DNA from 4 places in the Micromonospora sp. LZ34 genome. Region 1 is predicted to be linked to each of the others. Evidence: riboswitches for the same ligand, from Rfam matches in the RefSeq annotation. Region 1 holds a riboswitch; each other region holds the start of a gene.
The links. A riboswitch is a leader RNA that binds a small molecule or an ion and turns the genes downstream of it on or off. The one in region 1 is predicted to bind cyclic di-AMP.

Region 1 (5,098 bases):
CGGCGACGTCACGCAGCCGGGCCGTGGGGTTGCGGGCGATGGCGAGCAGCACGTGCCCGTGGTTGGTGAGGAACGTCCAGTTCCGGGTGCTCCCGTTCCCGCCACTCGTCATCGCCATGCCCGCCATGGTATGGCCCGCCGCGCCGGATTTCCGTCTCGCCCTCGCACCGACCCGCCGCACACGAGCGGGCCGGCACGCCGCGGTGGACCCCGCCGCCGAGGGGCGTCACCCGGGGCGATCGGGGGCGTCGCCGGGGCCGGACGGCGTAGCTGGAGCGGGCCGGCCGGGGCTGGCAAGCGTTCGGTGATACATGAAATGCATATCACGCATATCTTGACGTACCTTTGCGCTCGGTGTGACCGTGGTGGCAGCCCGCGTCCGACGTCCGGCCGGGGTCGACCAGGTCGCTTACGTCGAAGGACGAGGTGAGGGGATGAGCCGTCCCGGTTCGCCCGGTGTCCAACCGGGCCCGTCGCGCGAGTCGACGGCGGCGGTGCCGGACACGCCGGCACAGGCGCTCGCCGAGTTGTCCGCCGGCAACCGGAGGTTCGTCACCGGCGCCCCGCGCCATCCCAACCAGGACGCCGGGCACCGCGCCGCGGTCGCCGACGGGCAGCATCCCTTCGCGGTCATCGTGGGCTGCTCCGATTCCCGGCTGGCCGCCGAGATCATCTTCGACCGGGGCCTCGGCGACCTCTTCGTGGTCCGGACCGCCGGGCACACCACCGGCCCCGAAGTGCTCGGCAGCGTCGAGTACGCGGTGACCGTCCTCGGCACGCCGCTGGTGGTGGTGCTCGGGCACGACTCGTGCGGCGCGGTGCAGGCGGCGAAGACGGCGGTGGAGACGAACGCGCCGCCGACCGGTCACCTGCGGGCGATCGTGGACGCCGTCATGCCCAGCCTGCGCCGAGCCGAGGCCGAGGGCGTGGCCGATGTCGACGGGATCGTGGACATCCACATCGCGTGCACCGTCGAGGCGATGCTGGACAGCTCGGCCGTGCTGGCCGCCGAGGTGGCCGCCGGGCGCTGCGCGGTGGTCGGGATGTCGTACCGGCTGGCCGCCGGTGAGGTCCGGACGGTGGCCGCGGTGCCCGGCGACCTGGCCGACCCCGCGGTGGACCCGGCCGCGGCCGTCGCCTGACCGCCACCGCGGCGGCCGTCGCCTGACCGCAACCGCAGCGCCGAAGACGCCTCGAGGGCCGTCCCGCCCGGGAACGGCCCTCGTGTCGTGTCGGCGCGGATGTCGCTAAAGCATTGAGACGTGCACGTGGTCGGTGTGGTTCGACGGCCCGCTGTACGACTTCCAGCCGGTCGCCGGGAACCAGATCTGCCGGTTCCAGATCACGTAGTAGATGCCCAGCCGGTCCGCGTTGCGGATCAGGAACGCGGCGAGGTTGTTGCCGTACATCCGGGTGTCCTTGTTGTGCCAGGGGGCGAAGCCGCTGCGCTGCAGCGACCAGTCGCAGGCCCGGCCCTTGGGGTGCTCCCAGGGGCCACCGGGGCGGTAGCAGCCGACGAACCGGTTGAAGCCGGCCCGCTTGACCTCCTTGTACATGTGCAGCGTCCGGGGGGTGATGCAGCCGGAGGTGGTCGGGTCGTTCTCGCTGCACGACTCGGCCTTCCAGTCGCCGTCCGCGGTGCGGCCGGGGCCGACCCGGGCGACCGGCGAGGTGGCCGACACCAGGCCCCCGGTGAAGCCCAGCCCGCCGACCAGCGCCAGCGCCTTCTCCGCGTCCCGCTTGTTCTTGGCCATCAGGTTGGTCTGCTTCTGCTGCTCGCGGATCTCGGCCTCGAGCGCCAGCTTCGCCTGTTCGGCGCGGTTCTTGACGGCGTTGATCTCGGCGAGCCGCTTGGCGTTGACCATGTTCAGCTCGTCCAGGGCGGTGGCCCGCCGGACGAACGAGTCGGGGCTGTCGGCCTCCAGCAGCATGGCCACGGCGCCGATCCGACCCGTCCGGTACGACTGGGCGGCGATCTGGCTGACCTGCGGGGCGAGCGCGTTCAGCTCGGCCTCCGCCCGGTTGACCTCGAGCGCGAGTTCCAGTTGGCGCTTCTTGGACTTCTCCAGCCGGGACTTCGCCTGCGAGTAGTTCCGGTTGGTCGACTCGATGACGTCCGTGATCAGCTTCGAGTCGTCGTCCTCGTGCCCCGAGGGGGTGGGGGGCTTGGGTGCGGCCGACGCCGGGAGGGGCCCGGCGAGCACAGCCAGGGCCGCGAACACGGCCACCACAGGAGTCACCCAGCGGCGTAGGGGTGCCGTCACAGTGTTCCCTTCCGTCGACCGCCGACCGGGTTAGCTGACGGGTTCGGGGCGGAAGTGGCCCCTACCGCTGTCGCGGACTCACCCCACGTACCTGGGTCCCCGGCTCGCCTGGCGGCGATTGGGCGGCGGCACCGCAGGCGCCGCTGCGCGCCTTCGGCGGTGACCGGCAGCGAGGTTACCCGAGAGTCCACCGGTGGATCTACGTCCCGAAGCCGACTAAATGCGTTATTTCGTAATGGCGGACGGTGACAGGTGACGCGTTTATCAAGCTCACCGGTCTGGACGGTCACGCTGCGGAGTCTCACCATGCGGTGTCCGTGCTCCTGTCCGGATCGGGCCACCCGCTGGGGGTGGCGGAGGACGTGTTTCCGGCGCGCGGCGCGGCGAGCGCCCGCAGGGCGTCGGCCCGGTCCGTGGCCGGCCGGGAAACCGGAGGGGTGCGCGACGGCTCGCCGTCGCCGTCCTCGTCGCCGGCGGGGGGCTTGGCGCGGCCGGCCGTGGTCACCAGCGCGGCGAGCGCGGTGGTCAGCGGCACGGCGGCGATCAGCCCGAGCGTGGCGACCGCGCTGCGGACGATCTCCTGGGCCAGGAACTCGCTGGTCAGGATCTGGGTCACCGACCGGGAGTCCGCGGTGAGCAGGAGCAGCAGCGGCAACGAGGCGCCGGCGTACGCCAGCACGATGGTGTTGACCGTCGAGGCGATGTGCGCCCGGCCGACCCGGGTCGCCGCGCGGTAGAGCTGGAGCCGGGACAGGCCGGGGTTGGCGTGCGCCAGTTCGGTGACCGTCGCCGCCTGGGTCACCGTGACGTCGTCGAGCACACCGAGCGAGCCGATGATGATCCCGGCCAGCAGCAGCCCGTGCAGGTCGACGTTGGCCTGGAACATCGACAGCGTGGTCGCGTCCTCGGAGCCGTACCCGGTGAGGTGGGTGGCGGCGGTGGCGAGGGTGCCGAGCACCCCGGTGAGCACCAGGCTGCCGAGCGTGCCGAGCACCGCCACCGAGGTCTGCGCGGTCACCCCGTGCGTGAGGTACAGCACCACGAACATGATCAGCGCGGCACCGACGATCGCCACCAGCAGGGGCGCCCGGCCGGCGCTGATCCCGGGCAGCACGAAGGTGAGCAGGATGGCGAAGCTGGCCGCCAGGCCGGCCAGCGCGGCGAGCCCGCGCCACCGGCCGAACGCGACGATGGCGGCGGCGAAGAGCACGACCAGCCAGACCAGCGGCTTGCCGCGCTGGTGCTCGGCGATGTTGTAGCTGCTCGCGGTCGGGTCGGCCGGGTCGGTCAGCTCGACCAGGATGATCTCGTCGCCCACCGCGACGGTCGGGGCGCCGGGCCCGGTCGGCACCGGCGTCTGCACCTCCCGGCCGGCGTCCGGCCCGTCGGCCACCTTGACGGTGACCGTGCCGCACGGGCCCGCCGTCGCCTCCGGCGCCTCCGGTGTCGGCGGGCAGGGCTCGGTCACCACCCGGGTGACGGTGCCGTGGTGGCGGGGCGGGTCGGTGCCCTGGTCGGCCCCGGGGGTGTCGCGGGGCCAGAGCAGCAGGGCGGCGACCACGGTGGCGAGGACGAGCGGGACCACGGTCGCGACGAGGATCCGCCGCACCCCGGGCGGGGTGGACGGAGCGGGACGGGTGTGGTCGGCGCCCATTGAGTGTCTCCCAACGAATCCGGGGCAGGGTACGTGTCGGCGGGCCGGTCGGTTCAGTGGCGCCGGCGGGCCGGCCCGGATCGCGGGCGGGTTCGCCCGAGGGTGGCGATGCGGCCACGTACCGTCGACCCGGTGGCCGGCCAACCAGGGGCTGCCGGCGGCGCCGGTGCCCGGTGGGCGCGGGACGAATGGTGCGGGATCTGGAGGGCCATCGTGCCGAATCGTAACCATCCCGATATCCGGACGCAGGGCGCGTGGGCTGGTGTCGGGCACCGGACCCGGCGGTTGGCCCGCGCGGGCGTCTCCGTTCGGGGATGTTGGGGGCATGGCTGAGCACACTCCGTCCCGCCGGGACGGCGCGGCGCACGGTGGGCACGGCGGGCACGACAAGCACGCCGGGCACGACCCGGAGATGTTCCGCCGCCGGTTCTGGCTCTGCCTGCTGCTCACCCTGCCGGTGGTGGCGACCAGCCACATGGTGATGGACTGGTTCGGCTACTCGCTGGAGTTCCCCGGCCGGTCCTGGGTGGGGCCGGTGCTCGGCTCGGTGGTCTTCTGGTGGGGCGGCTGGCCGTTCCTGGTCGGCGCGGTGCGGGAGGTGCGCGACCGGGCGCCGGGGATGATGCTGCTGGTCGCCATGGCGATCACGGTCGCCTACGTCGCCTCGCTGGCCACCAGCGTGGGCGCCTTCGACCTGGACTTCTGGTGGGAGCTGGCCGCCCTGGTCACCATCATGCTGCTCGGGCACTGGCAGGAGATGAAGGCGATCGGGCAGGCGCGTGGCGCGCTCGCCGCGCTGGCCGCGCTGCTGCCCGACGACGCCGAACGGGTCGCCGGGGACGGGCGGGTGGAGCGGATCCCGGTGGCCGAGCTGCGGGTCGGCGACGTGGTGCTGGTCCGGCCCGGCGGTCGGGTGCCGGCGGACGGACGAGTGGTCGACGGCACCGCCGAACTGGACGAGTCGATGATCACCGGGGAGTCCCGACCGGTGCCGCGCTCGGTCGGCGACCGGGTGGTGGCCGGCACCGTGGCCACCGACTCGGCGATCCGGGTCCGGGTCGAGGCGCTCGGTGAGGAGACCACGCTCGCCGGGATCCAGCGCATGGTCGCCCAGGCCCAGCAGTCCAGCGGGCGGGCCCAGGTGCTGGCCGACCGGTTCGCCGCCGGGCTGTTCTACGTC
Region 2 (5,098 bases), on a different contig from region 1:
ACCCTCCCGGCGATCCAAGATCGCCGCGCAACACCGCGGCCACCCGGGGGCAACACTCCGCGCACCGGGCGCCGGCGGCCAGCCGCGCCGCCAGGAAAAGTTTCACCACGGCAACATATGGTCGTTCTCAAATCTGTCGATCGGTTGTAACGTCTGGCCCACGTTCTCAGCCACGGCGTGACATACCCCCTGTCATGCCGCCAGAAAGAGGTGGGCCCATGGGACTTCGTCCCGACCTGCTGACCCGGCGCGCCGCCGGTGTCGCCTCGACGACCCTCGCGCTGCTGCTCAGCACCGCCGCGGTGGGCGTCGTACCGGCCGCTTCAGCCTTCTCCGCCGCCCCCGGTGAGGTGTGCGTCGAGCCGGCCGACGTCCACGCGGACGCCCGCGTCAAGGCGGGCGGCGCGGCGAAGCACGAACCGAACGAGCTGACCCTGGCGGAGACCCGCGAGCGGGAGGCCGACCTGGCCGCCGCGCTCCGGGAGCGCGCCCGGTTCCGCACCGGCGCCGGCGCGACCACCCTGGCCACCGTCACCATTCCGGTCGTGGTGCACGTGATCCAGCGGGACAGCACCCGGGCCGGCGGCAACATCCCGGACTCGATGATCACCTCGCAGATCACCGTGCTGAACCAGTCGTACAGCGGAGCGACCGGCGGCGCGGCCACCGCGTTCAGCTTCCAGCTGCAGAAAATCAACCGGGTGACCAACCCGGCGTGGTACCCGATCGTGCAGGGCTCGTCGGCGGAGCGGTCGATGAAGACCTCGCTGCGGGAGGGCGGCAAGAACACGCTCAACGTGTACCTGGGCGAGCTGAGCGACGACCTGCTCGGCTGGGCCACCTTCCCCCAGCGGAAGCTGAGCAGCATGGACGGCGTGGTGGTGCTCAGCGAGTCGCTGCCGGGTGGCACCGCCGCCAACTACAACCAGGGCGACACCGGCACCCACGAGGTCGGCCACTGGCTGAACCTCTACCACACCTTCCAGGGCGGCTGCTCGGGCCAGGGTGACGGCGTCAGCGACACCGCCCCCGAGGCCTCACCGGCCTTCCAGTGCCCGACCGGGCGGGACACCTGCACCGCGCCGGGCGTGGACCCGATCACCAACTTCATGGACTACACCTACGACTCGTGCATGTACCAGTTCACCGCCGGCCAGGCGAGCCGGATGCTGACCGCGTGGAACGCGTACCGCGCGGCCTGATCTGACGTACCACCCACCGGTGCCGGCTCCGAACAGACGGAGCCGGCACCGGCGTTCGCGGCTCAGGCCGCCTCGCGGTGGGCGTCGGGGACGGGCCGGCGTGCCCGCGGCGCGGGCTCGGCGTCCCGGGCGTCGGGCGCCGCCGGATCGAGCCAGACCTGGACGGCGGGCCGGCCGTGCCCGTTGCCGGGGCCACCCACGGCGCCCGGGTCGCGGCGGGCGAGCATGGCCACGTCGACGGTGAACTCGAACAGCCGCCAGTCGACGTGCGTGGCGGCCCGGAAGCTGCGGGCCAGCCGGGCGACCCGGGCCGGGTCGGTGACCGGCCGGGCGCGCCCGGCGACGTAGGCCTCGTCGTCGCTCTCCTCCGGCGGGAAGGAGTGCAGCGCGTAGCGCCCGTCACGCTCCAGGTCGCGCCGTTTGGGCGAGTCGACCACGAAGCAGAACAGGCCGTCGTCGGTGATCACGGGGGAGACCGGGTGCACCCGGGGCCCACCGTCGGCGCGGACCGTGGCCAGGTAGCCGAAGCCCGGCCCGTACTGCTGCATGAGAAGGCGGATCCCGTCGGCGAGTCGGGGCTCGTCAGCGGCGAATTCGGACCAGGAAGCCATGCGGACATTCTATCGAACACGTGTACTAACACCTAGTCCGACACGCAGGTCACCCCGGCCGCTTCGCTATGGTGTTCCGATGCTGCTCTCCGACCGCGACCTGGTCACCGAGATCAAGGCGGGCACCCTCGCGCTGGAGCCGTTCGAGCCCACGCTGGTGCAGCCCTCCAGCATCGACGTACGCCTGGACAAGTTGTTCCGCGTCTTCAACAACCACCTCTACACGCACATCGACCCGGCGCAGCAGCAGGACGAGCTGACCTCGGTGGTCGAGGTGCCCGACGGCGAGCCGTTCGTGCTGCACCCGGGCGAGTTCGTGCTCGCCTCGACGCTTGAGGTGATCTCGCTCGGCGACCAGCTCGCCGGCCGACTGGAGGGCAAGTCGAGCCTGGGCCGGCTCGGCCTGCTCACCCACTCCACCGCCGGCTTCATCGACCCCGGCTTCTCCGGCCACGTGACGCTGGAGCTGTCCAACGTGGCCAACCTGCCGATCACCCTCTGGCCGGGCATGAAGATCGGCCAGCTCTGCATCTTCCGGCTCTCGTCGCCGGCCGAGCACCCGTACGGCTCGGCCGTCTACGGCTCCCGCTACCAGGGGCAGCGGGGCCCGACGCCGAGCCGCTCCTGGCAGCAGTGGCGCACCTGGCCGACCCGCTGACTCGCGCGGAAGGGGCCCGCTCCGGCGTCGGACCGGGCCCCTTCCCGTGGTACGCGGTCGTCAGTCCGGCCGGCCGAAGCTGTGGATCGGGCCGTCGTCGAGGCGCTTCATCTTGACCGGCACCCCGGCACGGGAGGCGTGCACCACCCAGCCCCCGCCGACGTACATCCCGACGTGGTGCAGGTCGGCGTAGTAGAAGACCAGGTCACCCGGGCGTAGCTCGCTCCGGCTGACCGTGGCGGTGACCCCGCGCTGCTGCGCGGCGTTGTGCGGCAACGAGACCCCGGCCTTCGCCCAGGCGGCCAGCATCAGCCCGGAGCAGTCGTACGAGTTCGGGCCCTCGGCACCCCAGACGTAGGGCTTGCCGATCTGGGCGCAGGCGAACTTGACCGCCACCCCGGCCGGGCCGCCCGGGTAGCCGGCCGGGCACGGGGCGGGGCGCAGCGGTCCGCCGCCGCCGTTGCCGTACACCCGCAGCCGCAGCTTCTGCAGCCGGTCGATCTCGGCGTTGATCTCCTTCTTCTTCGCCGCCAGCTGGGCCTCGGCCCGGGCGAGCTGGGCGACCATCTCGTCCAGCGGCGCCTTCTTGGCGGCCAGCTGGTCGCGCAGGTCGGCAACCTGCTGCACGTCCCGCTGCTGGCGCTCGGCGAACCGGTCGAGCAGTTCGAGCTGCCCGACCACCTCGCCCGGCGAGCTGCTGCCCAGCACGGCGTTGATGGTGAGCACGTTCTCGCCCTTGTAGGCGCGGACGGCCAACGCGCTGACCTTCTGCATCGCCGCGTCGACCTGAGCCTGGAGGGGTTTGATCTGGGCGGCCAGGGCATTGGCCTGCTTCCGCTTGGCGGCCAGGTCCTGGCGGGTGGCGTTGTGCCGTTCGATGATCGGTTCGAGCTTGTTCCAGTCCTCGTCGATCTGGCGCTCGATCTCGGCGACGGTGGGCTCGGCGTGGGCCGCCGTGGCGCCGCCGGTCAGGATAACGGCGAAGCCGACCAGGGCGGCGAGTGCGGTGGTGAAGCGGGACCAGCGTGGGCGCGGCGCAGCCGTCGTCGGGCCGGCGGACGCCGACCGTGCCGACGGTGGCCGCGGGGCATGGTGTGCCACCGGGCTCCGTACTCCTTCTTCCGGTACCGCCTACCGGGTTAGCTGACGGGTTCGGGCGGGAAGGGGTCGCCCTACCGCAGTGGCTGCGGATTCACCCCGGGTTACCTGGTTCCCCGGTTCGCTCGCGAGCGATTCGGCGGTGTCGGACCGTTACCGCCCGGGTTGGACGGAGCTGCTGCGGGCCGACGAATGACCAGAGTAGAGAGGCTCGTTATCAATCCGCAACCCGTGTCGCCGTGACACTCCGTACCCGAAGGAATCGACGACCCTCCGGATGGACGGTTCGAAGGTTTTCTTCTTCTTAGGTTGATATATGGAAAGGTATTGACGGCGGACCGGCGCCGGGGTGAAGGTGGCCGCATCGTCCACCCGTCTGACCAGGGGGTCCGATGCATCTGTCCACGAGATCGAGGAGCAGGCGCGCCCTGCTCGCCGCCGCCGCGGCGCTCGCCATGGCGGTCACCCCGTTCACCGCCGCCGGTTCCGCCACCGCCGACCCGATCGACCGGCAACAGCAGTACGCCGCCGCGGCCGCCGAGTTCGGCGTGCCGGAGGGCGTCCTGCTCGCCGTCTCCTACCTCGAATCCCGCTGGGACACCCATCCCGGCACCCCGAGCACCAGTGGCGGCTACGGCCCGATGCACCTCACCGACGCCGCCCACGTCACCTCGCTCCCCGCCGGGGGCCACATCGACGAGGGCGAGGACCCGCGCGGTGACGAGTCCCGGCCGCTGGCCGTCGCCGCGCCGGCCGCGGCCGAACCGCCGCCGGCCGCTCCCGGCGACGCCGCGCTGCAGACCCTCCAGGCGGCCGCCGCCCTCACCGGCGCCAGCGCGGAGGCGCTGCGGTCCGACCCGACCGCGAACATCCGCGGCGGGGCGGCGCTGCTCGCCGCGTACCAGCGGGAACTCGGCGGCCCGGTCGGCGCGGCCAGCGACCCGGCGGCCTGGTACGGCGCGGTGGCCCGCTACTCCGGCGCCGGCACCGAGGACACCGCGGCCGCCTTCGCCGACGAGGTGTACGGCCAACTCCGCGAGGGCGCGAGCCGGACGACCGACGACGGGCACCCGGTGACCCTGCCGGCCCGGGAGGTCGATCCCGACGAGTCGGCCCTGCACCGGCTCGGGCTGCGGCGCGCCGAGCGGCCCGACGGGCTGGAGTGCCCGATCGGCATCGGCTGCGAGTGGATCCCGGCGCCGTACCAGAAGTACGGCCCCCGGCCGGGCGACTACGGCAACTACGACCTGGGCAACCGCCCGGCGCAGCAGAAGCTCGAGTACATCGTCATCCACGACACCGAGGGCTACTTCTGGCCCAGCGTCAACCTGGTCAAGGACCCGAAGCGGGTGGGCTGGCACTACACCCTGCGCTCGGTGGACGGCCACGTCGCCCAGCACATCAAGACCAAGGACGTCGGCTGGCACGCCGGAAACTGGTACGTCAACGCGAAGTCCATCGGGCTGGAGCACGAGGGCTTCGCCGGCCACGGCACCTGGTACACCGAGGCGATGTACCGCACCTCGGCC
Region 3 (5,098 bases), on a different contig from region 1:
CTGCTCGCGGAGGTGGAGGGGACGGTCGGCGTGATCACGCCGGTGCCGCGCCGGGCCGAGGTCGCGGGCTGGCTGGGTGGGCTGGGCGCTCCCCGGCTCCAGGTGGTGACCAGCCTGGAGGCCAAGGGCATGGAGTACGACGGGGTGGTGCTGGTCGCGCCGAGCGAGGTCCGGGCCGATCCGGGCTCCGGGGTACGCACGCTCTACGTGGCGCTCTCCCGGGCGACCCAGCGGCTGACCACCATCGACCCGACCGGCTGAGGGCCGGGGCGACCCGCCCGCGGGCGTGCCGGCCGGGCCGACAGTTGCATACATAGCTATGTGAGCATATATTTGACCGGGTCCGGACGGGCGGCGGAGGGTGTTCGCGTGGGTGCAGGTCATGACCACCAGCACGGGTCGGCGGCGCACGCCGCCCACCACCACCGGGGCCGGCTCTGGGCCGCGTTCGGCCTGCTCACCGCGCTGATGGTGGTGGAGGCGGTGGCCGCCTTCCGCACCGGCTCGCTGGCGCTGCTCTCCGACGCCGGGCACATGTTCACCGACGTGCTCGGCATCGGCATGGCTCTCGCCGCGATCACCGCCTCCCGGCGTACGGCCGGCGACCCGCAACGCACCTTCGGGCTCTACCGGCTCGAGGTGCTGGCCGCGCTGGCCAACGCCGTGCTGCTCTCCGGCGTCGCCGTCTACGTGGTGGTCGAGGCCGTCCGCCGGTTCGGCCATCCGCCGGAGGTGCTGGCCGGCCCGATGCTGGCGGTGGCCGTCCTCGGCCTGCTCGCCAACGTGGCCGCCTTCGCGCTGCTCCGCTCCGGTGCCCGGGAGAGCATCAACCTGCAGGGGGCGTACCTGGAGGTGCTCGGCGACCTGCTCGGCTCGCTCGGCGTGATCGGGGCGGCGCTGCTGATCGCCCTGACCGACTGGTGGTGGGCCGACCCGCTGGTGGCCGTCGCCATCGGCCTGTTCATCCTGCCCCGCACCTGGCGGCTCGGGCGGGCCGCGCTGCGCATCCTGGTGCAGGCCGCCCCCGAGCACCTCCAGGTCACCGCGGTGCACGACCGGCTGGCCGCGGTGCCCGGCGTGGCCGGCGTCCACGACCTGCACGTCTGGACGCTGACCTCGGGCATGGAGGTGGCCTCGGCGCACCTGACCATGGCGCCCGGCGCGGAGGTCGGCAGGGTGCTCGCGGACGCCCGAACGGCGCTGCAGCAGGACTTCCGGATCGAGCACGCGACGTTGCAGATCGAGCCGGGTGCGTCCCCTGGGGTCTGCGGGTCGGTTGAGTGGTAATGAGCACAACCTTAAATCTGGGTGTGTATTGTGACGCTATGCCCGATTTTTTGGTGACCACGTGCGCACCGTCAGTCACTTCCGCTGCACTGGTCACACGGGCACCGGTAGGCTCGGTCCCGGCCTCCGCCCGGCGGCACGCACCGGTGCCGGCGGTGGCCGCCGCCTAATCGCCCGCAGGGGCGAGCCGGGGAACCATGTTCCTGGGGTGCATCCGCGTCAGCGGTAGGGATCTTCCGTCCCGAACCCGTCAGCTAACCCGGTCGGCGGCTGACGGAAGGACACGTGTATGCCAGTAGTGGCACCTGTACGACGCACCGCCGCCCGGATGGCGGCACTGATCGTCATCACCCTCGCTCTCGGCGTCGCCATCGCGCCCGCCGCACCGGCCGGCGCCGCCCCACCGACCACCGGCCTGCTCGCCGCCGCACCCGGGCAGGACGAGGAGGGCGGCACCCCCGCCCTGCGCGCCCAGCTGGAGGCGGCCAGCAAGGGCTACCTGGACGCCAAGACCGCGCTGGACAAGTCGGTCAAGCGGCAGCAGCAACTCGCCGTCCAGCTCCAGTCCACCGAGCGCGAGCTGACCGAACGCAGCAGCAAGGTCGGCGAGATCGCCGGCGTGGCGTACCGCACCGGGCGGCTCGGCGTGGCGTCCGCGCTGCTCAACAGCAGTTCCCCGGACGGCTTCATGGACCGCGCCGCCGCGCTCGACGCGGTCGCGGCCAACGAGGACCGGGTGCTGCGCGACCTCCAGGAGACCCGCGACGAGGCCAACCGGACCAAGCTCGCCCTGGACGGCGAGATCCGCGAGCAGCGCAAGCAGGTCACGCTGATGGCCAAGCGCAAGGAGCAGGCCGAGCGGGCGCTGACCGTGGCCAACGCGAAGGCCTCCGGCGGGGACAGCTCCAACCGGGGCACCTCCACCGCGACGGCCAAGCCGGCCCCGCGCAACTCCGACGGCTCCTGGCCGGCCGAGTCGTGCAGCGTCAACGACCCGACCCCGGCCAACGGCTGCATCACCCCGCGCACCCTGCACGCGCTCAACCAGGCCAAGGCGGCCGGCTTCACCCGGTACGTCTCCTGCTACCGCTCCGGCGGCTCGGGCGAGCATCCGAAGGGCCGGGCCTGCGACTTCGCGGCGCAGAAGAGCGGCTTCGGCGGGGACGCCACCGGCGGGGACAAGACGTACGGCAACAACCTGGCCGCGTTCTTCATCCGGAACTCCGACCGGCTCGCCGTGCTCTACGTGATCTGGTACCGGCAGATCTGGCTGCCCAGCAGCGGGTGGAAGTCGTACAGCGGGGCGGGCGGCGACCCGTCCAGCGACCACACCAACCACGTGCACCTGTCGGTGTACTGACGCCCGGCCCCCGGTGATCCGCCCCGGCGGGTCACCGGGTACGCCGGACGCGGCGCCGGCACGCCCCGGGCTACGCCCCCGGACGTATCGCGGGTGTCGTCGCCGGCCCGACGACCCGGGCCCGGCGCGGCGGCAGCATCGTCGGGTATGAGCCGTCTCCCGCCTCCCGCCCGCAAGGCCCTGCTCACCCTGCACCTGGTCACCTCGCTCGGCTGGCTCGGCGTCGACCTGGTCCTGCTGACCCTCGGCGTCGCCGTGCTGCGCGGCGCCGACCCGGCCGCCGTCTACCCGATCTCCGCGCTGGTCGGCGCCGTGCTCTTCGCCCCGCTGAGCGTGGCCGTCTGGCTGGTCGGCGTGGCCAGCGCCCTGCTCACCCCGTGGGGTCTGCTGCGGCACCGCTGGGTGCTGGTCAAGTTCCTGCTCACCACCGTGATGACCGCGCTGGTGCTGTTCGTGCTCACCCCGACGCTGCGGCACGCCGGGGAGGCCGGCGCGGCGTTCCCGGTGCGGGAGCGGATCGACCTGGTGGTCGCCCCGTCCGTGTCGACCGGCCTGCTGATCGTCGCGACCGTGCTCTCCACGTACAAGCCGTGGGGCCGGCTGCGGCGGGCCCGCACGGCCGCGCGCCGCCCGACCGCGGCGGCGGCCCGCTGATCCGGCCGCGGCGGCGGACCGGGTGCACCGCTCAGCCGACGGGCGGCGGGTCGGCCGGGCCGCGGTCGAGCACCGCGCCCAGCCGGGCGGCCAGCCCGAGGTGGGCGGAGCGGGCCTGGCCGAAGGCGTACCGGAACAGCGGCGCGGGCGCGGTCAGGGTGATCTCCACGTCAATCCGGACCCCGTCCGGCTCGGCCCGCAGCCGGGTGCGGTTGCGCACGGTCGTGGCCGGCCACTGCCGTGCCACCGTGACGATCTCGTCGGTGGTGTCGACCAGGACGTCCGCCCGGTAGGTGACCGGGAACCGCAGCGGCCCGGCGGCCAGCCGGTCGGTGATCGCGTAGCTGGCCCGGGCCCCGGGCCGGGTCCGCAGCCGGCGGACCCGGACGATCAGCGGATGCAGCTCCGCCTGCCGGGTCGGGTCGGCGAGCAGCGCCGCCGCCTCCGCCACCGGGCAGCGGGCCTGGACGGTGTAGCTGAAGGAATCCTGCCTGAGCACGCCGTCTCCCCACCGTCACTGGTCGGACGATCGTCGCCCACGCCGGGTCCGCCTGGCAACGCCCCGACCCGCACCGGCCGGACCGGCGGACGACGGCCGGCGCCGCGGCTACGGTCAGCTGGTGAGGGATCACCCGCCGTGTCGGGCCAGGGAGGACGGAACCATGCCGGGATGCCACCGATGAGCGGACACGTGATGGTCTTCGCGCCCACGCCCCGGCTGACGGTGACCGTCGAGCAGCCGAGCGACCAGCCGGAGCTGCACCTGCACCCGGGCGGGCAGGGGGTCTGGCAGGCCCGGATGGTGATGTCGCTCGGCGTGGACGTGGTGCTCTGCACCGCGTTGGGCGGTGAGATCGGCCAGGTGCTGGAGCCGCTGCTGGTCAGCGAGGGGGTCGACCTCAAGGTGGTGGTCCGCGACTCGGGCAGCGGCGGGTACGTGCACGACCGCCGCGACGGCGCCCGCCGGGAGGTCGTGGACGTGCCCGGGCAGCCGCTGAGCCGCCACGAGCTGGACGAGCTCTACAACCTGGCGCTCGGCGAGGGGCTGCGCGCGCCGGTGAGCGTGCTGAGCGGTCCGAACGAGCCGTCGCTCGTGCCGGCCGAGCTCTACCGGCGCTTCGCCGCCGACCTCGGCGCCAACGGCGGCCGGGTGGTGGTCGACCTGGCCGGCGACCACCTCGCCGCGGTGCTGGACAGCGGCGTGTTCTTCCTGAAGGTCAGCCACGAGGAACTGATCGCCGACGGCCGGGCCGCCGGTGACGACGAGGAGCAGCTCACCCGGGCGATGTACGACCTGCACGCCGGCGGCGCCGAGAACGTGGTGGTGAGCCGGGCCGACCAGCCCGCCCTCGCCCTGGTCGACGGCGAGGTGTTCGAGGTGGAGATGCCCCGGCTGCAGGCCGCCGACCCGAGCGGCGCCGGCGACTCGATGACCGCCGGGGTGGCCGCCGTGGTGGCCCGGGGCGGCGACGTGCGGACCGCGATCCGTACCGGGGCGGCGGCCGGCGCGCTGAACGTCACCCGGCACGGCCTGGGCACCGGCCGGCTGGACTCGATCACCGGCCTGGTCGACCGGGTGCGGCTGGTGCCGGCCGGCAGCCGGCCGCAGGAGCGGACCACCCCGGACGAGCTGGCCGAGCGGGCGGCCGAGCGATGACGATGCGGGTGCTGGTGACCAACGACGACGGGATCGCCGCGCCCGGCATCCAGGCGCTGGCCCGGGCGGCGATGGACCGGGGGCTGGACGTGGTGGTCGCCGCCCCGCTGGAGGAGGCGAGCGGCACCAGCGCCGCGATG
Region 4 (5,098 bases), on a different contig from region 1:
GCGCGCCCCGCCGCGCTCCTGATCCGTCCGCGGGGCCGAGACCCCGCCCGCGCTCCGTGTCCCGCACCCGTCCGGCCCCGCCATGCCCCGCCGTCGGCGCCCGGACGCGGCTCCCCGCTTCCGCATCCGTTCCCCCGTGAGGTGCCGACCTTGGAGACCGTCCTCTACTACCAGTTCCTGATCGAGGTGCCGCGGGCCGCCGCCATCTGGTCCGGCCTGCTTGTGCTGGCGCTGACCGTGCTCACCGTGCTGGTCGCCCGCCCCGAGCGCCCCACCGACGAGGAGCCCGCCCCGGTCGGGCCGGCCGAGGCCGACCTCGCCGACCTGCGTCGCTATGCCGAGGAGGTGGCTGTCGCGGCGACCCGCGCGGCGCAGACCGCGCGCCGCCGGCGGGCCGACTGGCTCGCCGCGCAGGCGGAGGTCGAGCGCACCTGGCAGGCGTACGACGAGGCGGACACGGCCGCCCACCGGTTCCTCGGGGCCGCCGCCCTGCCCGCCCCGCGCACCCCGCGCACGCCGGCCGAGTACGCCGCCCGCGAGCGCTGGCTGCACCACGCGGCGATGGCCGCCCACTGGCGGGGCGAGTTGTCCGCCCGGCAGTTGTCCGACGTGTTCGGCCACCGGGCCGGTTGGGACTCCCGGCGGCACCCGGTGGAGCAGAAGATCGTGCTCGCCCGGGCGGTACGCGAGCAGCGCCTGGCCGGCTACTGGGCGGCCGCCGAGCGGGAGCGGGCGGCGTGGCGGGACGCCGAGCTGGCCGCCGAGGCGGCCCGTGCCCTCGCCGCCGAGGCGTACGCCGCCGCAGCCCGGCTCCGGCCGGGTCGGCCGCCCGCACCGCGCGCCGAGGCGGTGCCGGCGCCTGCCGTCGCCGCGGCCCGCTGGCGGCCGGCCCGGGTGGGCTGATCGCCGAACTATTCCAGTGACGCCGGTCACAGCGCCCGCGGAATCGGTCATCGGGATCGTCCCGGTCGATGCTTGTCGACAATTCCGGGTCGACGGCGGTGGCTTGTCCGGTTGTCGACCGCTGGCGTCGTCGGAGAGGTCCGTCCCATTGAGTCGCGTCAGTGCTTAACTGCCCGCAAAATTGTCGGGCCGAAACGGGTTTACGCAGGTGGACGGGGTTGGCAGGCTACGGACTGACCAGTAATGTCGGCCCGTCTGGTGCGGTTACCGATCGCAAGAGGCGACGCCGCGCCGACCCGCTCAATCGTGATCAAACGAACCGGGGACCCAGTGCACCTTGGGGTGAATCCGCGGGCCAAGGCCTGTGGTAGGGCGTTCTTCCCGCCCGAATCCGTCAGCTAACCCGGTCGGCGGTGTCGGAAGGAGTTCCATCCTCGTGCAGCACGATCCCACCCCTCGCTTGTTCCCCCACCTCCACGGCCCCGCGGTGCCCGCGCCGCTCGCCCCGATCGCGAGCTGACCCGCCGGCAACCGCCCCCGCCCGAGAGCCGGGCGCTCCCTGAGTGGTCACCAACCCGCGGACGAGCCGTCCGCGCGGTCGCGCCGGCCTGCCCCCGCGCTCTGGTGCCGGTGTGCCGCTCACCCCCCGAGTCCCGTGGAGGAATCCGTGAAGCACCACCTCAAGCGCCAGTTGCGCCGCATCACCACCGACCGCCCCTACCAGGTCGCCGCCGCCTCGGCCGCGGCCCTCGTGCTCGCCACCGGCGCCGGCGCGCTGGCCGCTGGAGCCGACGAGGCCCCGGCCTCGGCGCCGGCCGCGGCCACGGTGGCCGAACTGCGGAACGCGCCCGCCGCCGCCTCGCGCGGAGAGGCCCGGATCGGTACGGCCCCGTCGAGTGCCGCCCCGTCCAGCGCCGCCCCGTCGGCCGCCGCCTCGTCGGCCGCGCCGAACCCGGACCTGACCCGCAAGCAGAGCGCGCCGAAGCCGCCGTCGCGCAAGGTCCTCGACTACGACTACCAGGCCCAGACGACGTTCTACAACTGCGGCCCGGCGGCCGTGCGGAACGCGCTCAGCGCCACCGGCATCGAGCGCACCCAGGACGCCCTCGGCGCCCAGCTGGGCACCACCGAGATGGGCACCAACTCCGCCAACGACACCACCCGGGTGCTGAACGCGGTGGTGAAGGGCGACCCGTACCGGACCCGGATGATCTCCGGCCGTGCCGCCACCCCGGCCCAGATGGACCAGCTCCAGGCCGACGTGGTCCGGGCCATCACCGCCAAGCGCGGCGTCGTGGTGAACATCGCCGGCAGCGCCACCGACACCGCCGGTGGCTGGCACTCCTTCCCCGGCGGGCACTACATCGCCGTGGTGGGCTACGACGACGACGGCCGGCTGGTGAAGATCGCCGACTCGGCGAACCCGGCGACGGCGTCGTACTGGATGACCACCATCGACCTGGCGAACTGGGCCGCGACCCGCGGCTACTCCGCCTGACCGCCACCTCCGCGTCGCACCGTCCGGGCGCCGGTTCCCCACCGGGGAGCCGGCGCCCGGCGCGTTCCGGCCCGCGCCCCTCGCCCCGGCCGTCCGACCGGTGGCACACTGCGCCCTATGGACCACGAATCGGATACCCGGGACGGCCGGCGGCCGGTCCTGCTGCTGCTGCACGGCATGGGCGCGACCGGCGAGGTGTGGCTGCCCTGGGCGCCGTTGCTGGAGCGCCGGTGGGCCGGGCGCTGGCTGGCGCCGGACCTCGCCGGGCACGGGTGGTCGCCGCCGCTGCCCCGGTACTCCTTCGCCGGGCTCGCCGGGCAGGTCGCCGGCGGCCTCAAGCCGGGTGACCGGCTCGTCGTCCTGGGCCACTCCCTCGGCGGGGTGGTGGGGCTGACGCTGGCCGCGCGTACCGCCGGGCTGGACGTGGACGCGGTGGTCGGGCTCGGCATCAAGGCGGTCTGGTCGCCGGACGAGCTGGCCCGCGCCGCCGAGCTGGCCGACCGCCCGGTCACCTGGTTCGCCACCCGGGACGAGGCGGCCCGGCGCTACCTGCGGGTGAGTGGGCTGGCCGGTCTGTTCGCCCCGGACCATCCGGTGGTCGAGGCGGGGCTGCGGCAGGTCGACGGCCGCTGGCGGCTGGCGATGGACCCGGCCGCGTTCGCGGTGGGGGAGCCGAACCTGCCCACCCTGCTGGCGGCGACCGACGTGCCCGTGGTGCTGGCCCGGGGCGAGCGCGACCCGATGGTCTCCGACGCCCAGCTCAAGGAGTTCGGGGTGCCGGTGGTGACGCTGCCCGGCCTCGGTCACAGCGCCCACGTCGAGGACCCGGAGGCGGTGCTCGCCCTGGTCGACCCGTACCGCTGAGCCGCGGGCCACCGCGGTCGCGGCGGAGATCAGGGTGTTGTGCCGCCACGCCCGGCGTCTCCGGGATAACATGCCCGTACGTCCCGGAATGCGCCGGGTGTCCTGTTAGTCCGGGTGATCTTCTCGCGCCGACCCCACCGGATCACCCACCCACCACCCCTCCTGTCCACATCTGAACGACGTAGCGCCGCGCCCGGTCCGGGCGCGGCCGCTGTTCGACAGGAGGAAGCCCCATGTCCGGGCTGACCACAGAGATGATTCCACCGGCCAGGCCGGTCATCGGAGAGGCCGAGATCGACGCGGCCGTGCGGGTGCTGCGCAGTGGCCGCGTCGTGCAGGGGCCGGAGGTCGCCGCCTTCGAGGAGGAGTTCGGCGAGCTGGTCGGGGGCCGGAACTGCGTCGCGGTGAACTCCGGCACCTCCGCCCTCCAGCTGACCCTGATGGCCCTCGGGTTCGGCCCGGGCGACGAGGTCATCGTCCCGTCGTTCTCCTTCGCCGCCAGCGCCAACGCGGTCCGGCTGGTGGGCGCCCGGCCGGTCTTCGTCGACATCGAACCGGGCAGCTTCTGCCTGGACCCGGCGGCGACCGCCGCGGCGGTCACCCACCGCACCGTCGCGATCATGCCGGTGCACCTGTACGGGCACCCCGCCGCCATGGACCAGATCATGGCGGTCGCCGAACGGCACGGGCTGGCCGTGGTCGAGGACGCCGCCCAGGCGCACGGCGCGACCCTGTCCGGACGGCCGGTCGGCGCGTTCGGCACGGCGGGCTGCTTCAGCTTCTACCCCACCAAGAACATGCACTCCCTGGAGGGCGGCATGGTCAGCACCGCCGACGGCGAGCTGGCCCGTACCCTGCGGCTGCTGCGCAACCAGGGCATGGAGCAGCGGTACGCGAACGAGATCGTGGGCGCCAACATGCGGATGACCGACGTGGCCGCGGCGATCGGCCGGGTGCAGCTGCGCCAGCTGCCGGAGTGGACGGAGCAGCGGCGGGCCAACGCCAAGCTGCTCGACTCCCGGATCACCGGCATGGTCACCCCGCCGGTCGCCGACGCCGCCCGGCACGTCTACCACCAGTACACGGTGCGGGTACCGGGCGGTCGCCGCGACGCGGCCGGGCGGCGCCTCACCGAGCTGGGCATCGGCAACGCCGTCTACTACCCCACGCCGATCCACCGCCTCCGGCCCTACCTGGGCGAGGACGGCAGGCCCGGCCCGTGGGAGCTGCCCGAGACGGACCGGGCCGCGGCCGAGGTGCTCTCGCTGCCGGTGCACCCGTCCCTGTCCCAGCGGGACCTGGAGCGGATCGCCGAGGGCGCCAACCTGGCCGGTGCTGCCCGATGACGCGGGCAAGGCTGCGCGCGGGCCTGATCGGCCTCGGCGCGATGGGGCGCAACCACGCCCGCGTCCTCGCCGGCCTGGACGGCGTGGACCTGGTCGGCATCGTCGACCCGGCGGGCGATCCGACCGGCGCGCTCCGGGCGCCGGTGGTGCCCGATCTGGATGGTCTGCTGAGGCTCGGCGTCGACTACGCCGTGGTCGCCTGTCCGACCGCTCTGCACGAGCAGGTCGGTCTGGCGCTGGCGCACAGCGGGGTGGCCGCGCTCATCGAGAAGCCGCTCGCCCAGTCCGTGGCCGCCGCGGTTCGGCTCGCCGAGGCGTTCGAGACGGCCGGACTGGTGGCCGGCGTGGGGCACATCGAGCGGTACAACCCGGCTCTGCAGAGCCTGCGCCTCCGGCTGGAGGCCGGCGAGCTGGGCGAGGTGTTCCAGGTGGTCACCCGGCGGCAGGGGCCGTTCCCGCACCGGATCGCCGACGTCGGTGTCGTGAT

Region 2: another riboswitch for cyclic di-AMP. It lies ahead of ACVCAH_RS05905 (C40 family peptidase); the one in region 1 lies ahead of ACVCAH_RS13540 (coiled-coil domain-containing protein).
Region 3: another riboswitch for cyclic di-AMP. It lies ahead of ACVCAH_RS15575 (coiled-coil domain-containing protein); the one in region 1 lies ahead of ACVCAH_RS13540 (coiled-coil domain-containing protein).
Region 4: another riboswitch for cyclic di-AMP. It lies ahead of ACVCAH_RS27275 (C39 family peptidase); the one in region 1 lies ahead of ACVCAH_RS13540 (coiled-coil domain-containing protein).

What each region holds. Positions count from the first base shown of each region.
Region 1 covers NZ_JBRIQN010000010.1:57,260-62,357, reverse strand. The annotation lists gene ACVCAH_RS13550 (helix-turn-helix transcriptional regulator) at 1-127, opposite strand, end outside; gene ACVCAH_RS13545 (carbonic anhydrase) at 435-1,142, shown strand; gene ACVCAH_RS13540 (coiled-coil domain-containing protein) at 1,248-2,264, opposite strand; cyclic di-AMP (ydaO/yuaA leader) riboswitch at 2,269-2,399, opposite strand; gene ACVCAH_RS13535 (YibE/F family protein) at 2,566-3,918, opposite strand; gene ACVCAH_RS13530 (heavy metal translocating P-type ATPase) at 4,244-5,098, shown strand, end outside.
Region 2 covers NZ_JBRIQN010000003.1:323,058-328,155, forward strand. The annotation lists gene ACVCAH_RS05890 (zinc metalloprotease) at 219-1,202, shown strand; gene ACVCAH_RS05895 (pyridoxamine 5'-phosphate oxidase family protein) at 1,265-1,813, opposite strand; gene dcd (dCTP deaminase) at 1,893-2,471, shown strand; gene ACVCAH_RS05905 (C40 family peptidase) at 2,532-3,572, opposite strand; cyclic di-AMP (ydaO/yuaA leader) riboswitch at 3,585-3,721, opposite strand; gene ACVCAH_RS05910 (N-acetylmuramoyl-L-alanine amidase) at 3,962-5,098, shown strand, end outside.
Region 3 covers NZ_JBRIQN010000012.1:47,301-52,398, reverse strand. The annotation lists gene ACVCAH_RS15585 (HelD family protein) at 1-261, shown strand, start outside; gene ACVCAH_RS15580 (cation diffusion facilitator family transporter) at 370-1,287, shown strand; cyclic di-AMP (ydaO/yuaA leader) riboswitch at 1,441-1,572, shown strand; gene ACVCAH_RS15575 (coiled-coil domain-containing protein) at 1,577-2,647, shown strand; gene ACVCAH_RS15570 (hypothetical protein) at 2,795-3,301, shown strand; gene ACVCAH_RS15565 (SRPBCC family protein) at 3,333-3,800, opposite strand; gene ACVCAH_RS15560 (1-phosphofructokinase family hexose kinase) at 3,981-4,958, shown strand; gene surE (5'/3'-nucleotidase SurE) at 4,955-5,098, shown strand, end outside.
Region 4 covers NZ_JBRIQN010000032.1:75,633-80,730, reverse strand. The annotation lists gene ACVCAH_RS27280 (hypothetical protein) at 142-903, shown strand; cyclic di-AMP (ydaO/yuaA leader) riboswitch at 1,191-1,331, shown strand; gene ACVCAH_RS27275 (C39 family peptidase) at 1,559-2,401, shown strand; gene ACVCAH_RS27270 (alpha/beta fold hydrolase) at 2,519-3,265, shown strand; gene ACVCAH_RS27265 (DegT/DnrJ/EryC1/StrS family aminotransferase) at 3,499-4,611, shown strand; gene ACVCAH_RS27260 (Gfo/Idh/MocA family protein) at 4,608-5,098, shown strand, end outside.